DNA from 2 places in the Modestobacter sp. URMC 112 genome. Region 1 is predicted to be linked to the other one. Evidence: predicted binding sites of a transcription regulator. Region 1 holds the regulator's gene; the other holds the start of a gene.

Region 1 (7,155 bases):
GGAGCCCGAACTCGCGGCCCTCCTCGACCGCCCGCATGAACTCCTCGTTGACGCGCACGGAGTTGTTGGCGTTCTGGTACTGGACGCTGGTGATGTCCTTGCCGCCGAGGTCCATGTCGTACCCGGCGTCCCGCAGCGCGCGGATCTTGTCCTCCTCGCGCGCCTTGGTCTCGACGAACTCCTCGATGTCGGGGTGGTCGATGTCCAGGACGACCATCTTCGCCGCGCGCCGGGTGGCGCCACCGGACTTGATGGTGCCGGCGGAGGCGTCGGCGCCGCGCATGAAGGACACCGGGCCCGAGGCCGTCCCGCCCGAGGACAGCAGCTCCTTCGAGGAACGGATGCGCGAGAGGTTCAGCCCGGCGCCCGAGCCGCCCTTGAAGATCAGGCCCTCTTCCCGGTACCAGTTCAGGATCGAGTCCATCGTGTCGTCGACGGCGAGGATGAAGCAGGCGCTGACCTGCTGCGGCGACGCGGTGCCGACGTTGAACCAGACGGGCGAGTTGAAGCTGAACACCTGGTGCAACAGCATCCAGGTGAGCTCGTGCTCGAAGACCTCGGCGTCGCCCTCGCTCGCGAAGTAGTCGTGCTCGCGGCCGGCCGCGCCGTAGGTGAGGACCACCCGGTCGATCAGCTGGCGCAGGCTCGTCTCGCGCTGCGGGGTGCCGACGGCCCCCCGGAAGTACTTGGTGGTGACGATGTTGGTGGCGTTGACGCTCCACTCGGCCGGGAACTCGACGCCCCGCTGCTCGAAGTTGACCGACCCGTCGCGCCAGTTGGTCATCACGACGTCGCGGCGCTCCCAGGTCACCTCGTCGTAGGGGTGCACCCCGGGCGTCGTGTACACGCGCTTGACCTTGAGCGCCTTCGCGCGGTTGGGCGCCTTGCCCCCACTGCGGCGGGCGCGGGTGGCGGCGAGGCGATCGGTGGTCTCGGTCATGACGTGGAGCTCTCCCTGGTCGTGTTCGCTCGGCTGGTGCGGACGGCGGCTGGGGAAGAGCCGCGCGAGGTGCTGCGCTGGTGCCTTGGTACCGGTCGGTGCTGACAGTTCCGTCGGGTCACCCCGCACCCGCGGTGGACGGGTTCCGCCCGGCGCCCCGCCGGCGCACCGGCGGGTCCGGCGGCAGGCCGGGGAGGGGTGGCGTGCCGCCCGGCAGGTGCCGGGCGCGGAGCTCCGCGATCTCCTTCTCGAAGTCCTCGACCGAGTCGAAGGCGCGGTACACGCTGGCGAAGCGGAGGTAGGCCACCTCGTCCAGCTCACGCAGCGGGCGGAGGATCGCCAGGCCCACCTCGTGGCTCGGGACCTCGGCCGAGCCGGTGGCCCGGACGGCGTCCTCGACGCGCTGGGCGAGCAGGGCCAGCTGGTCCTCCCCGACCGGCCGGCCCTGGCAGGCCCGGCGGACACCCGCGACGACCTTGGCGCGGTCGAACGGCTCGCTCACCCCGCTGCGCTTGACGACCGCGAGGACTGCCTCCTCGACGGTGGTGAACCGCCGACCGCAGCCGGGGCAGGCGCGCCGGCGCCGCGTGGTCGAGCCCTCGTCGGTCTCCCGGGAGTCGACGACCCGGCTGTCCGGGTTGTGACAGAAGGGGCAACGCATGCGCCGTGCACCTCCTCTCCGACGTGTCGCGACCGGTGGGACGACGGCTTCCTGCACCGCCGCCCCCGCCGGGTCCCCGCAGCCGCCCTGTGGACCCACCCGGGGACATCCGGTGGACGTCCAGGGGAGAACGTGGGGATCGGCTGTGGATGCCCTACATCCGTGTAACTACTAGATGTTGTGGTTGGACCGTACGTCCACCCCTATAGGTGTGCAAGCGCTGCAGGGCGTGTCGTCTTCCCGGCCGACCCGGCCGACCGATCCACCCCTCCCGTCACAGGCCTGGGACGAGCCGGGACAGCGGCGCCACGGCGCTCCGTGGCAGGTGGGGGCGGCCATGGAGCCCCACCGACCCGCCGGCGGCCGGGCCGACCGGGGGGACGAGTCGACGGGACCCGGGTCGACACGGGACGGCGCTGCAGTACGACTCGTCGGCGGAGGTCGGTCGACCCGCCGACGAGGCCCGCCGGCGGACCCGGCAGTACCGGACGACCCGGCGCTGCGGGGAGGGGCAGGCGAACCCGCGGCCCGGCGGAGCCGCAGGACTCAGGGCAGCTGCAGCAGCTGGCCCGGCACGATCCCCACGCCGTCCAGGTCGTTCACCTCGACGATGGCGTCCACGACGGCCCGGCGGTCCTCCTCCGGCGCCACGTCCCCGGCGATCGACCACAGGGTGTCCCCGGACCGCACCACGACGCTGCTGTCCCCCACGGGCTGGAGCCCTCCCGGACTCCCGCCGACCACGGCGGTGGCCGCGAGCGCGACGGCGATCCCGGCGGCCACGGACAGCGCGGCCACCACCCGGCGGCCTCGTCGGGTCAGTCGCAGCGGGGCCAGGCCGCGGGCCGGCCCGGGGGCGCCGACCCGGCGCGCGGGCGCGACCCCGACCCGACCGGCCCGGGCAGCGGTCACTCCGCCCGGCAGCGGCGCCGGCCCCGCGGGGCGGAGCCCGGCAGCCCGCCCGGGCGCCGAACCCGGCGCACGGACCCCCGCCGCCCGCCTGGCCTCCGCTGACGGGACCGCCCGGCTGCGCGCCGCCGAGATCGGCACCACGGCCGCCCGCGGCGCCGCCCCGGCAACCCGTCGGCGCCCCCCGGACCCGCGCCGGACGACCGGTCGGTCACTGAGCTGCACACTCGCCATCGGACCCGCTCCTCGCATCCCGGCACCGCTGACGTGGTCGAACGCGTGTTCGACCGGGGTGCCGACCGATGTCTACCGCAGGACGCCGACGGATCCACCGCGACACGGGTCTGCTTCGAACAAGTGTTTGAAACGGGCCGTCGGAGGCGCTACTGTCCGTGTCGATCAAGGGTGCGCGGACGACGTGCCCGGACAACCGGGCGAGGGGGACACATGGCGGTCGACAACGGGACACCCGGCGGCTCGGCGGGCACGTCCCGGCGCAAGCGGGCGGGCCAGCAGACCGCGGGGGACGACGGGGGCACCGTGCGCGAGTTCCCGGACCGGGGTGAGTCCGGCGACGGGCTGACGCAGCGCCAGCGCCGGGTGCTCGAGGTCATCCGCGACTCCATCGAGCGGCGCGGCTACCCGCCCTCGGTACGGGAGATCGGCGAGGCCGTCGGGCTGTCGTCCGCCTCCTCGGTCGCCCACCAGCTCTCGGTCCTGCAGCGCAAGGGCTGGCTGCGCCGCGACCCCAACCGACCGCGGGCGCTCGACGTCCGGCTCCCGGGCGAGGTCCCGGGCGACGCACCGGCCGTCGGCACCGCTGCGGCAGCGGCCGGCACGGACGAGGCCCCGGCGCCGGTCCCGACCTACGTGCCGATGGTGGGCCGGATCGCCGCCGGTGGGCCGGTGCTCGCCGAGCAGGCGGTCGAGGACGTCTTCCCGCTCCCCCGCGAGCTGGTCGGCGACGGCACGCTCTTCATGCTGAAGGTGACCGGTGACTCCATGGTGGAGGCCGCCATCTGCGACGGCGACTGGGTGGTGGTGCGCCAGCAGCCGACCGCGGAGAACGGCGAGATCGTCGCGGCCATGATCGACGGCGAGGCGACCGTGAAGACCTACAAGCGCCGCGACGGCCACGTCTGGCTGCTGCCGCACAACCCCGCGTACGAGCCCATCCCGGGCGACGACGCCACCGTGCTCGGTCGGGTCGTCACCGTGCTGCGCCGCCTCTGACCCGCGTCCGGTCCGGCCTGCCCACCCCTCGGTGCGGGCCGGACCGGACGGCGGGTGCCGACCGGCACCGCAGTTGAGGACGGGGCACGGACGAGGCGGTGGGGCGGCACAGGTCCCGGCGGGTGGGTCAGCCGAACCGGCGCAGCCGGCCCCAGATCCACACCACGACGGTCGCGACCAGTGCGGCGATGACGCCGGCCACCACGGCCGACACCTCGGTGGGCGCCGGGGTAACCGCCACCGCCCCGGCCGCCGGGTCGCTCGCGCCGGCCGGGGCGACCGGGACCGCCGCCGCGTCGAAGGGCACCGCGGTCACCGCCGACGGCAGTCCCTCGCCGGCGACCAGCAGGCCGCGGCTGTCGGCGTCGAAGCTGATCGCCTCCCCTTGGGGAGCCTCGGGCAGCGCGACCCGGACCGGAGCCCCTTGGAGGGCCCCGACGACGTCGGAGTCGGCCAGCGGCCAGACGTAGGCGTCGGTGTAGGTGCGCAGCGCCAGCCGCTGCCCGTCCGCCGAGACCGCTCCCCCGGTGACCATCAGCTGGCCGGCCCGGCCGACCGGTCCGCCCGGTGTGCCGGTGAGGGTGAAGCCGAGGTCGGCGACCTTGGCCATCGGCAGCGTCGCCCCGTCGGCGAGCGGTGTCTCCGGCCGGTAGACACCGCTGGCGCCCAGCACCTCCTTGGTCACCAGGTACGGCGTCCCGTCCGGCGCCAGCAGCAGCGCCTCGGCGTCGTGCGGCCCGTCGGGGTAGGTCAGCCGGGTGATGGTGCTGGCGCCGTCGGGCCGGAGCCCGATCAGGGCCACCGTCTGCCGACTGGCCTGGTTGTCCCCGATGTCGGCCAGCCAGAGGGTGCCGTCCGCGGCCAGGGCGAGGTCCTCGGGGTCGTACGGGTCGATCGGCGCCGAGCGCACCTCACCGACCGCGCAGGAGGCGTCGAGGGCGAACACCTCGGCCTGCGCGCCGCCGTCGTTCATCGCCAGCAGCGTCGCCCCGGCGGTGGTCAGCCCGGAGATCTCCGGCAGCCGGGGGTCGCCGATCTCGCACCGGGTCACCGGAGCCCCGAAGGCCCCCGTGGCGCCGGCGGTCGTCTCCGCGCCGGCGGGGAGGGCCGGGAGCACCGCCCAGGTGAGCGCGAGCGGGACGGCGGCCAGCACCGGACCGGTGCGCCGTCGGCGACCGGCCTGGTCACGCCGGTGAACGGCCTGCTCGGGCACCGGCCCAGCGTGACAGCACCTGCTGGTCGAGCAGGTGCACCACGCCCAACAGCAGGATGCCGACGGCGGCGCCGACGACCGCGTCGGTGACCCAGTGGAAGTCCAGGGCCACCATGGCCACTCCTGTGGCCACCGGCCCCAGCAGGCTCACCGCCCAGGCGGCCCGCTGCAGCCGCTCGGACAACCCGTACTCCACCACCTGCCAGCGCGCGACACCCCACATCAGCACGGCGTTGGCCACGTGCCCGGAGGGGTAGCTGGCGCCGTCGCGGTGGAAGAAGGAGCCGGGGTAGGCCGGCGCGGTGCGTCCGGTGCCGTACTTGAAGGCGTAGACGACGGTCGTCAGGAGCACCAGCGCGGCCACCACCCGGACCAGCGGGACCAGGGTGCGCCGCCGCCAGGCCAGCCAGCCGACCAGGGCGGCCAGCACGATGAGGATGAAGCCGCGTCCGCCCGCCTGGGTGAAGGCCCAGACCGGCCAGTAGGCGTCGGAGTCGCGCAGGTCCCAGGCGCTCACCACCTCGGAGACCTGCAGGTCCATCCGCTCGAGCCAGCCGCGGCTGAGCAGGTCGATCGTCACGCCGGTGGCCAGCACGGCGGCCGCGACCACCAGCCACCACGGTGGGCGGCCGGTGCCGATGACCGGGTCCGCGCGCCGGGCCGACGGGCGGCCGACGGGCTCCGCCGTCCACTGCACCGCGCCGCTGGTCACCGGCCCACGGTACCGGGACCGTGACCTGCCCGTGATCCTCCACGGCGCGCGTCGGCCGCCCGGTCCCCGGCCCCGGGGGACACCGCGGCCCGGGTCGCCGGCGGCGACCCGGGCCAGGTGCGGGTCAGGAGACCGGTGCGGCGAACTCCGTCAGTGCGGCCGCGAGGGCGGCGTCCACCCGGGCGGTCAACCGGGTCCCGGAGGCCGCGTGCTCCTCGGTGAGGACCTCGCCGTCCCGGTGGACCCGGGCGACCAGGTCACCCCGGTCGTAGGGCACCAGCACGTCGACGTCGACCGACGGGTGCGGCAGCCGGGCGGCGATGACGTCGCGCAGCGCCTCGATCCCGGCCCCCGTCCGGGCGGACACCCACGCCGCACCGGGCAGGGCCTGGCGCAGCGCGAGGACGTCGTCCTCGCTCATCGCGTCGACCTTGTTGACCACGATCAGCTCGGGCACCGCGGCGGCGTCGATCTCCCGGAGCACCACCCGGACGGCGTCGATCTGGCCCAGCGGGTCGGAGTCCGAGCCGTCGACGACGTGGACCAGCAGGTCCGCTGCCGCGACCTCCTCCAGCGTGGACCGGAAGGCGTCGACCAGCTGGTGCGGCAGGTGGCGCACGAAGCCGACCGTGTCGGTCATGGTGAACTCGCGGCCCTCGGGGGTCTGCGCCCGGCGGACCGTCGGGTCCAGGGTGGCGAACAGCGCGTCCTGCACGAGCACCCCGGCGTCGGTGAGCCGGTTGAGCAGGCTGGACTTGCCGGCGTTCGTGTACCCGGCGATGGCGACGCTCGGGACGGCGTTGCGGTCACGCGAGCTGCGCTGCGTGGCCCGGGCCGTCGCCATCCCGGCGATCTCCCGGCGCAGCTTGCTGACCCGCGACCGGATGCGCCGACGGTCGGTCTCGATCTTCGTCTCACCGGGACCGCGGGTACCGATCCCGCCACCGCCGGCGACCCGGCCACCGGCCTGCCGGCTCATCGACTCACCCCAGCCGCGCAGCCGCGGCAGCATGTACTGCATCTGGGCCAGCTCGACCTGCGCCTTGCCCTCCCGGCTGGTGGCGTGCTGGGCGAAGATGTCCAGGATCAGCGCGGTCCGGTCGACCACCTTGACCTTGAGGATCTTCTCCAGCTGGTTGAGCTGGCCGGGGGTCAGCTCACCGTCGCAGACCACCGTGTCGGCACCGGACGCGGCCACGATGTCGCGGATCTCGTTGGCCTTGCCCGAGCCGACGTAGGTCGCGGCGTCGGGCTTGTCGCGCCGCTGCACCAGGGCCTCGAGCACCTGCGAGCCGGCGGTCTCGGCCAGCGCGGCGAGCTCGGCCAGGGACCGCTGCGCGTCGCTCGCCGTCCCTTCGGTCCACACGCCGACCAGCACCACGCGCTCCAGGCGCAGCTGCCGGTACTCGACCTCGGTGACGTCGGTGAGCTCGGTGCCCAGCCCCGCGATCCGGCGCAGGGCGCCGCGCTCCTCCAGGGCGTAGGAA
Region 2 (7,155 bases), 1.8 Mb from region 1:
CCCCTCGTGCAGCACCCCGTCGATGAAGAGGTTCATCGCCCCGAGTGCCGACCCGGCCGCCAGAAGCGCAGCCAGGCACCAGGCGGCCAGTCGCTGGTCGCCGAACCGGGCGACCGGGGACGGGTCCGCGGAGAACCGGTCCACCGTCCACACTCCATGCCCCGGGCCGGGCACGCCCCCGCGTGTCATGGACGCAGGATGCCCTGTCCGGAGCCCTCAGTGGGCAGGTCAGTGCATGAAACCTGCATCTCTCGCCTGATCCGGCCGGCGTGGGCCTCGCGGCAGCGTCCGGGCCGCCACCTTCCCGGACGTGTCCCAGCGAGGTGCCCTGGCGGAGGGCGGTTCGGTACCGGCGGTCAAGCGCGCCGTCGCACCTCGTCCGCGGCGCGGACGTGTTCGCCGCGTGCGCTCCGGGACCTCTGGGCCGGCGCGACCTCATGGCCGCTCGGGGGACACAGAGACCGTCCGAGGGCAGGATCGTCGGCCGACCGGGGGCTGCGCAGTACGTTCCGCCGATGTCCACGTCGGCTGTCGCAGTACCCGGGTTCGGAGCCGACGGCTCTGACCCGCCACGGGAGTCCGAGCGCTGGCTGGAGTCGCAGGGGCACCTCCTCCTCCCGGCAGCTCCGGGTTCCAACGAGGCGGAGCTGTTGCATCGACTGCGAGAGCAGGAGCCCGTCCCAGCGGACCTCAGACCAGCAGTGGACGCGCTGGATGCGCAATTGGCGGCGAGCGGACGCCGCCTCCTCGGTCGCACCCACCGGTCGGTGAAGGCCCAAGTGCTGTTCCTCGGCGCCTGCCGGCCGTCAGCCTGACCAGCCTGGCTCTGCGTGCCGTGGGCCGCGCCTTCCGGGACGACGACGTGCGACTGGTGAAAGTGTCGGACTGGACGTTCTACAGGCGGGAGGAGAGCATCCGGGATCTCCTGCCGTACTCCTCCAAGGAGATCGAGATCTCCGTCCGGGTCGGCCTGACAGAGGCGCAGACGCAGCAACTGTCACGGGAGATCGGCGCCAGTGTGGGACGGGACAAGGTCGCCGGCGCGAGCGCCAGGCTCTCCGAGGCGTTTCAACGCACCGTCTCGCTCGAGCTCCGGAGCACCCGCACCGAGACGGACACGATCACGAACGAATCGCCTCGTCCGAGGAGGATCGCCATCTGGCACGTGGTGCACAGGGTGGCGGTCGAGGTCCTCGGCGACGGGGAGCAGGGACTGCGATGGGTCGAGGCAAGCGCCTTCGAACACGTGGTGCCGGGGCACCGGTACTCCGAGCTGGTCACGGACAGGCCGGCAGTCAGCTGAGGCGCCGTCCTGCGAGGTCGGAGACGCGGAGCACGAGCACCTCGGCCGCGGGCGCTGACGACCCGCCGAGCACAGCTGCGCCTGACGATGCTCTGGCGCCGTCGGGGCGGCGCGGTCGATCCCCGGGATGAGTTCTACAGACGTGGGCCGATGAGGATCTCGGTGTCGTCAGGTCGGTAGGTGTGCCATCGGCCACCGGGTGGTCGTTCGACGCGGAAGCCGTGGTGGACCTTGGTGTGTGGAAGGACCACCCCCTCCCCACGACTCGCAAGCTCGCCGCGGGCCCCTGGGGGCGGCCGGGTGGACGTCGCACCAGTGAGTGGGGGCTGAGCAGCCGGCGAACACGCAGGTGCGGTCACGGTGTTCGACGGCGCGGCGGATGTGCGCCGGGACGACCCGTCTGGTGCGGCCGACGTCGAGGGGCAGCCCGTCGGGGTCGAGCACGATCCGGGTGACCTGGGCGTCGCAGGTGAGCCAGCGGGCGCGGGCCGCGCTGAGGGTCTGGTCGAAGCCGGTGGTGGCTGCGCCGGGGCCGTCGCTGGTGTCGAGCAGGTCCTCGGCGGGGAGGGTCAGCACGACGTGCGGCTTGACCGTGCGCAAGAACGGCAGGTTCCCGGCGCCGAGCTGGTTGTCGCACAGCTGGACGAGGGCGTCGGCCAGCTGCTGGGCGCGGGTGCGGGTGTCGCCTTCGGGGCGGGCGGCCTGCACGGTCGACTCCAGCGCGGCCTGCAGCTTCTCCCCGCCTACGACGTCGAGGTCGAACCGGCCGGAGATGCTGCCGTCGGCGTGCTTGGCGATGCTCAGCCGCCGGCCTTCGGTGGGGTCGGGTTCGGGCCCGTCGGGGTCCAGGGTGGCCTGGTACCGCTCCACGGTCTGCTTGAGCGTGTCGTGGGGCTGGGTGGCCGCGACCAGCGCCAGCGCCTGGTCGATCTCGGCCAGGTCGACGTCCTGCTCCGCCGCCGCGGCCAGCCGGTCTGTCGTGGTGATCGAGGCGATCACCGCCACCGCCTCCGCGGTCACCGCACCGGCGGCGAACGCCGCGGCGACCGCGGGCAGGTGCTCCAACGCCCGGCCGGTCCGCACCAGCTGCGACGCGGCGCCCGACGAGAGCCGCCCGTGCCCGCGCGACCAGGACCGCATCGTCCGCATGCCGTCGTGCTCGGACGCCTGGGTGACTTCGCACTTGCGGACCGTGCGGGCCAGCTCGGCATCGATCCGGTTCCGCGCCTCGAGCAGCTCCGCGGTCCGGTCCAGCAGTGCAGGGCCGGCCAGCGAGTCGAGGTCATCGGCGGCGAAGGCGTCCAGTACGGAGGTCAACTCACCCACCGAACACCTCCCACCATCTCGAACGCGTGTTCGAAGACTACCGCGGCGCGAGCGTCGGCGCAAGACAAAAGCGCAGGTCAGACCGTCCCCCAGGCCCCTCGGGCCGCCGGTCGTGGCAGGTCGCGCGCGCCTCTGTGGAGCGCCGTCGCCACCGCGATGCCAGGGTGGAGGCGCAGGCTGGTCCGCACGCACCACCGGAAGGAGCCGACCGTGGCCGATGGACCCTGGTTCTACTGCTTGAAGCACCACGCCGTGGAGGACCGGGACGGGTGCGCCGAGCGCCACCGGCTCGGCCCGTACGACACCCGCGCGGAGGCCGAGCAGGCCCTGCAGAAGGTGGCCGAGCGCAACGAGAAGGCCGACGCCGAGGACCGCGCCTGGTCCGGCGGCGACCGCGACGACTGAGCCGCTGCCCAGCCCGGACGCGTGCGCAGGCATGATCCCCGGTGGACGGGTCGGGAACGCCGGGCCGCCGGGGGACATGGAGACGTCATGAGCGACGGACGCGCGGTCGGTGACCTGGTGGTCGGCGTGCTCGGCGGGACCGGGGCGCAGGGCCGCGGACTCGCCGTCCGGCTGGCTGCCGCGGGGCAACGGGTGCTGCTCGGGTCGCGGGACGCCGACCGGGCCGCCGAGGTGGCCGCCACGGTGACGGCCCGGTCCTCCGCGGCGGCCGGTGGGGTCGAGACGTCGGTGCAGGGCGGCTCGAACACCGACGTCGCCGGTGCCGCGGACCTGGTGATCGTCGCCGTCCCGTACGCCGGGCACGCCGAGACGCTTGCCGAGCTGGCCACGCCGCTGGCGGGCAAGGTCGTCGTCGACTGCGTGGTGCCGATGGGCTGGGACGAGCTCGGCGCCTACGTGCTCGACGTCCCCGACGGCAGCGTGTGCCAGCAGGCGGCCGCGCTGCTGCCCGACAGCTCCGTGGTCGGCGCCTTCCACCACCTGTCCGCGGTCACCCTGGAGGACCTCTCGCTGCCCACCCTGGACGGCGACGTCCTGGTGGTCGGCGACTCGCGGGAGGCCACCGACCTGGTGCAGGCGCTGGCCGGCCGGCTCCCGGGCATGCGCGGGGTCTACGCCGGGCGGCTGCGCAACGCCCGCCAGGTCGAGGCACTGACCATCAACCTGGTGTCGGTCAACCGCCGCTACAAGGCCCACGCCGGGATCCGCATCACCGACGTGTGAAGGACCACCCTTCCCCCCACCGCTCGCAAGCTCGCGGCGGGACCCTGCAGCGGGGCCATCAGGGCTGGCGGTGGGACCCTGTAGCGGGCCTGAGGGCTCAGCTGATCTGCGCGAGCAGCCAGGTGGAGTCCTCGTTGCGCCACCACTCGGCGATGCGCCCGTCGGCGACCCGGTAGACGTCGGTCCCGCTCCAGCGCACCGGGCGGCCGGTCGCGGGGACGCCGGCCAGCTCGGCCGAGTGCGTCCCGGTGGCCGTCCAGCGGGTCGCCACCAGGTCGCCCTCGGCGATCACCTCGTCGAGGACGACGTGCAGGTCGGGGAGCGCGGTGTGGAACCGCCGGAACGCCGTCCGCAGCTCGTCGATGCCCTGGGTGTCCGGCGCACTGCCCGGCGTCCCGGGGTGCACCCGCACGTCCGCGGCGACGTACCGCTCCAGCAGCTCGGCCCGGTCGCGGTTCACGCACTCGTCGACCAGCCCTCGGACGACGGCCTTGCGGTCCTCGATGCCCATGGTCCACCGTCCCACCCGCCCGGCCGCCGCGGCAGTCCCCGGTGACCGGAGCGGGAGCAGACTGGGAGCGTGCTGCTCGCACACGCGGTCGCCGTCGTGCACGCCGCCGCCGTCGTCCTGATGCTGACCGGCGCGCTGGTCGCGCTGCGGCTGCCGCGGATCCTGCTGGTGCACGTCCCGCTCAGCGCGGCGATCCTCGGCGTCGCACTGGCCGGTGCCGACTGCCCGCTGACCACGCTGGAGGAAGCCCTGCGCGAGCGGGCCGGCGGCCCGGACCTGCACGGCGGCTTCCTCGGGCACCACCTGCTCGGCCCGCTGGGCGTCGACTTCGCCTCGCCGGCCACCCAGGCGTGCATCGTCGCCGTCGCGGTGCTGCCCAACGCGCTGGGCTACGGCCTGCTGGCGGCCCGCCGGCTGCGCCCGGCCGCGAGCTGAGGACTACTCGAACGAGTGCTCGGGACCGGGGAAGCTCCCGCCGCGCACCTCGGTGGCGAACTCCTGGGCCGCGCTCAGCAGCTGGCCGCGGAGGTCGGCGTACTTCTTCACGAACTTCGGCACCCGCCCCGAGGTCATGCCCGCCATGTCCGGCCACACCAGCACCTGGGCGTCGCAGTCGACGCCGGCGCCGATCCCGACGGTGGGGATCGCCAGCGCCTTGGTCACCTGGCCGGCGACGTCGGCCGGCACCATCTCCAGGACGACGGCGAACGCCCCGGCGTCCTGGACGGCGTGCGCGTCGGTGAGCAGCTGCTCGGCCCCGGCGCCGCGGCCCTGCACCCGGAACCCGCCGAGCGCGTGCTCGCTCTGCGGCGTGAACCCGATGTGCGCCATCACCGGGACGCCGTTCTCCGTGAGCTTGGCAATCTGCGGGGCCACCCGGGCGCCGCCCTCGAGCTTGACCGCCTGCGCGCCCCCCTCCTTCATCATCCGGACGGCGGTGCCGAAGGCCTGCTCCGGCGACATCTCGTAGCTGCCGAACGGCAGGTCGGCCACGACCAGCGCGCGCCTGGTCGAGCGGGTGACCGCCTTGGTCATCAGCAGCAGGTCGTCGACGGTCACCGGCACCGTGGAGGTGTGCCCGAGGACGACGTTGCCCGCGGAGTCACCGACCAGCAGCACCGGGATGCCGGCCTCCTCGAACACCGCGGCGGCGTAGGTGTCGTAGGCGGTGAGCATCGCCCACCTCTCCCCGCGCTCCTTGGCCTGCTGCAGGTGGTGCACCCGCACCCGGGCGGTGGAGCCGCCGCCGTACAGAACGCTCTCCGTCATGCCTGGGCCGCCCCTTCGCGGATGCTGGGCAGGGTCTCCCGCCAGCGGTTGGTGACCGGCAGGCGCCGGTCCCGACCGAACGCCTTCAGCGAGATCTTGGTCCCCGGCGCGGACTGGCGGCGCTTGAACTCGGTCGTGTCCACCAGCCGCAGCACCCGGGCCACCACCTCGGGGTCGTGCCCGCGTTCCAGCAGCTGCGCGAGGCCGAGGTCCCGGTCGACGTAGTCGGTGACGACGGCGTCGAGCTCCTCGTAGGAGGGCAGCGAGTCCGAGTCCTGCTGGCCCGGGGCGAGCTCGGCCGACGGCGGCTTGTCGATGGAGTTCTTGGGGATCGGCTCGGTCTCCCCGCGCTCCCGCGCCCAGGCGTTGCGCCACCGGGAGAGGTCCCACACCAGCGTCTTCAGCACGTCCTTGATCGGGGCGAACCCGCCGGCCGCGTCGCCGTAGAGCGTCGAGTACCCCACGGCCACCTCGCTCTTGTTGCTGGTGGCCAGCAGCAGGTGGCCGTGCTGGTTGGACAGCCCCATCAGCAGCGTGCCGCGCACCCGGGCCTGCAGGTTCTCCGCGGCGACGCCGGTGAGCTCCACCGAGCTGCGGTAGGCGTCCACCATCGGGGCGATCGGGACGACGGAGTAGCGCAGCCCCAGCCGGGCCGCGGAGTCCGCCGCGTCGGCCAGCGAGTGCTCGCTGGAGTACTCCGAGGGCAGCGCGACCGCGTACACCCGGTCGGCGCCCAGCGCGTCCACGGCCAGGGCGGCGACCAGCGCGGAGTCGATGCCGCCGGAGAGGCCGAAGACCACCGAGGGCATGCCGTTCTTGTCGATGAAGTCGCGCAGCCCCAGGACGAGGGCCCGCCACACCTCCTCGAGGTCGGCGAGCGGCTCGGCGACCGTGCCCGGCTGCGGGTCGAAGGAGGGCACGGGGGAGTCCGACAGCACGTGCCGGGTGACGGTCAGCGGGCCGATCCGGCCCTCCCGTCGCTCGGGCACCGTGGCCGGGTCGATCGTCAGGTCCACGGTCTGCAGGTGCTCGACGAACTGCGGGGCCCGGGCCAGCAGCGTCCCGTCGGGGGCCACGGCGAGGGAGTCGCCGTCGAAGACGAGCTCGTCCTGGCCGCCCACCTGGTTGCAGTAGACGATGGTGGCCCGGGCCTCCGCCGCGCGGCGCTGCACCAGCGGGAGCCGGAGGTCGTCCTTGGCCCGCTCGTAGGGCGAGGCGTTGGGCGACACGACCAGGTCCACCCCGGCCTGGCCGGCGACCCCGCACGGACCGCCCTCGACCCAGAGGTCCTCGCAGATGGTGAGCGCCACGTCGACCCCGTGCAGCCGGACCACCGGCAGCTCGGTGCCGGGCACGAAGTAGCGCGCCTCGTCGAAGACGCCGTAGTTGGGCAGGTGCCGCTTGTGGTAGCGGACGACGACCTCGCCGCCGTGCAGCAGCGCCGCGGCGTTGCGGGGCGCGCCGCGGCGGGGGTTGGCGTCGCCGGGGACGTCGTCCTCGTCGGTCGGCGGGCGGTCCACCGGAGCCGGGCCGCTGCCCTCGGTGTGCGCGAGGTAGC

What was found. The regulator LexA, encoded in region 1, represses DNA repair genes until DNA is damaged. The targets are predictions, from matches to a motif close to TCGAACANNTGTTCGA.
Region 2: the regulator LexA is predicted to act here: its motif matches at 2,648-2,663, upstream of ACWIX6_RS15335 (DUF222 domain-containing protein).

Annotation. Positions count from the first base shown of each region.
Region 1 is NZ_CP199957.1:1,415,271-1,422,425, reverse strand. Features, by position in the region: gene ACWIX6_RS06785 (vitamin B12-dependent ribonucleotide reductase) at 1-940, opposite strand, end outside; gene nrdR (transcriptional regulator NrdR) at 1,059-1,601, opposite strand; gene ACWIX6_RS06775 (LysM peptidoglycan-binding domain-containing protein) at 2,148-2,513, opposite strand; gene lexA (transcriptional repressor LexA) at 2,958-3,743, shown strand; gene ACWIX6_RS06765 (hypothetical protein) at 3,871-4,956, opposite strand; gene ACWIX6_RS06760 (phosphatase PAP2 family protein) at 4,928-5,668, opposite strand; gene hflX (GTPase HflX) at 5,793-7,155, opposite strand, start outside.
Region 2 is NZ_CP199957.1:3,261,082-3,268,236, reverse strand. Features, by position in the region: gene ACWIX6_RS15345 (GGDEF domain-containing protein) at 1-144, opposite strand, end outside; gene ACWIX6_RS15340 (hypothetical protein) at 836-1,303, shown strand; gene ACWIX6_RS15335 (DUF222 domain-containing protein) at 1,472-2,629, opposite strand; gene ACWIX6_RS15330 (hypothetical protein) at 2,840-3,034, shown strand; gene npdG (NADPH-dependent F420 reductase) at 3,122-3,817, shown strand; gene ACWIX6_RS15320 (ester cyclase) at 3,915-4,328, opposite strand; gene ACWIX6_RS15315 (DUF2784 domain-containing protein) at 4,398-4,763, shown strand; gene panB (3-methyl-2-oxobutanoate hydroxymethyltransferase) at 4,767-5,597, opposite strand; gene ACWIX6_RS15305 (NAD+ synthase) at 5,594-7,155, opposite strand, start outside.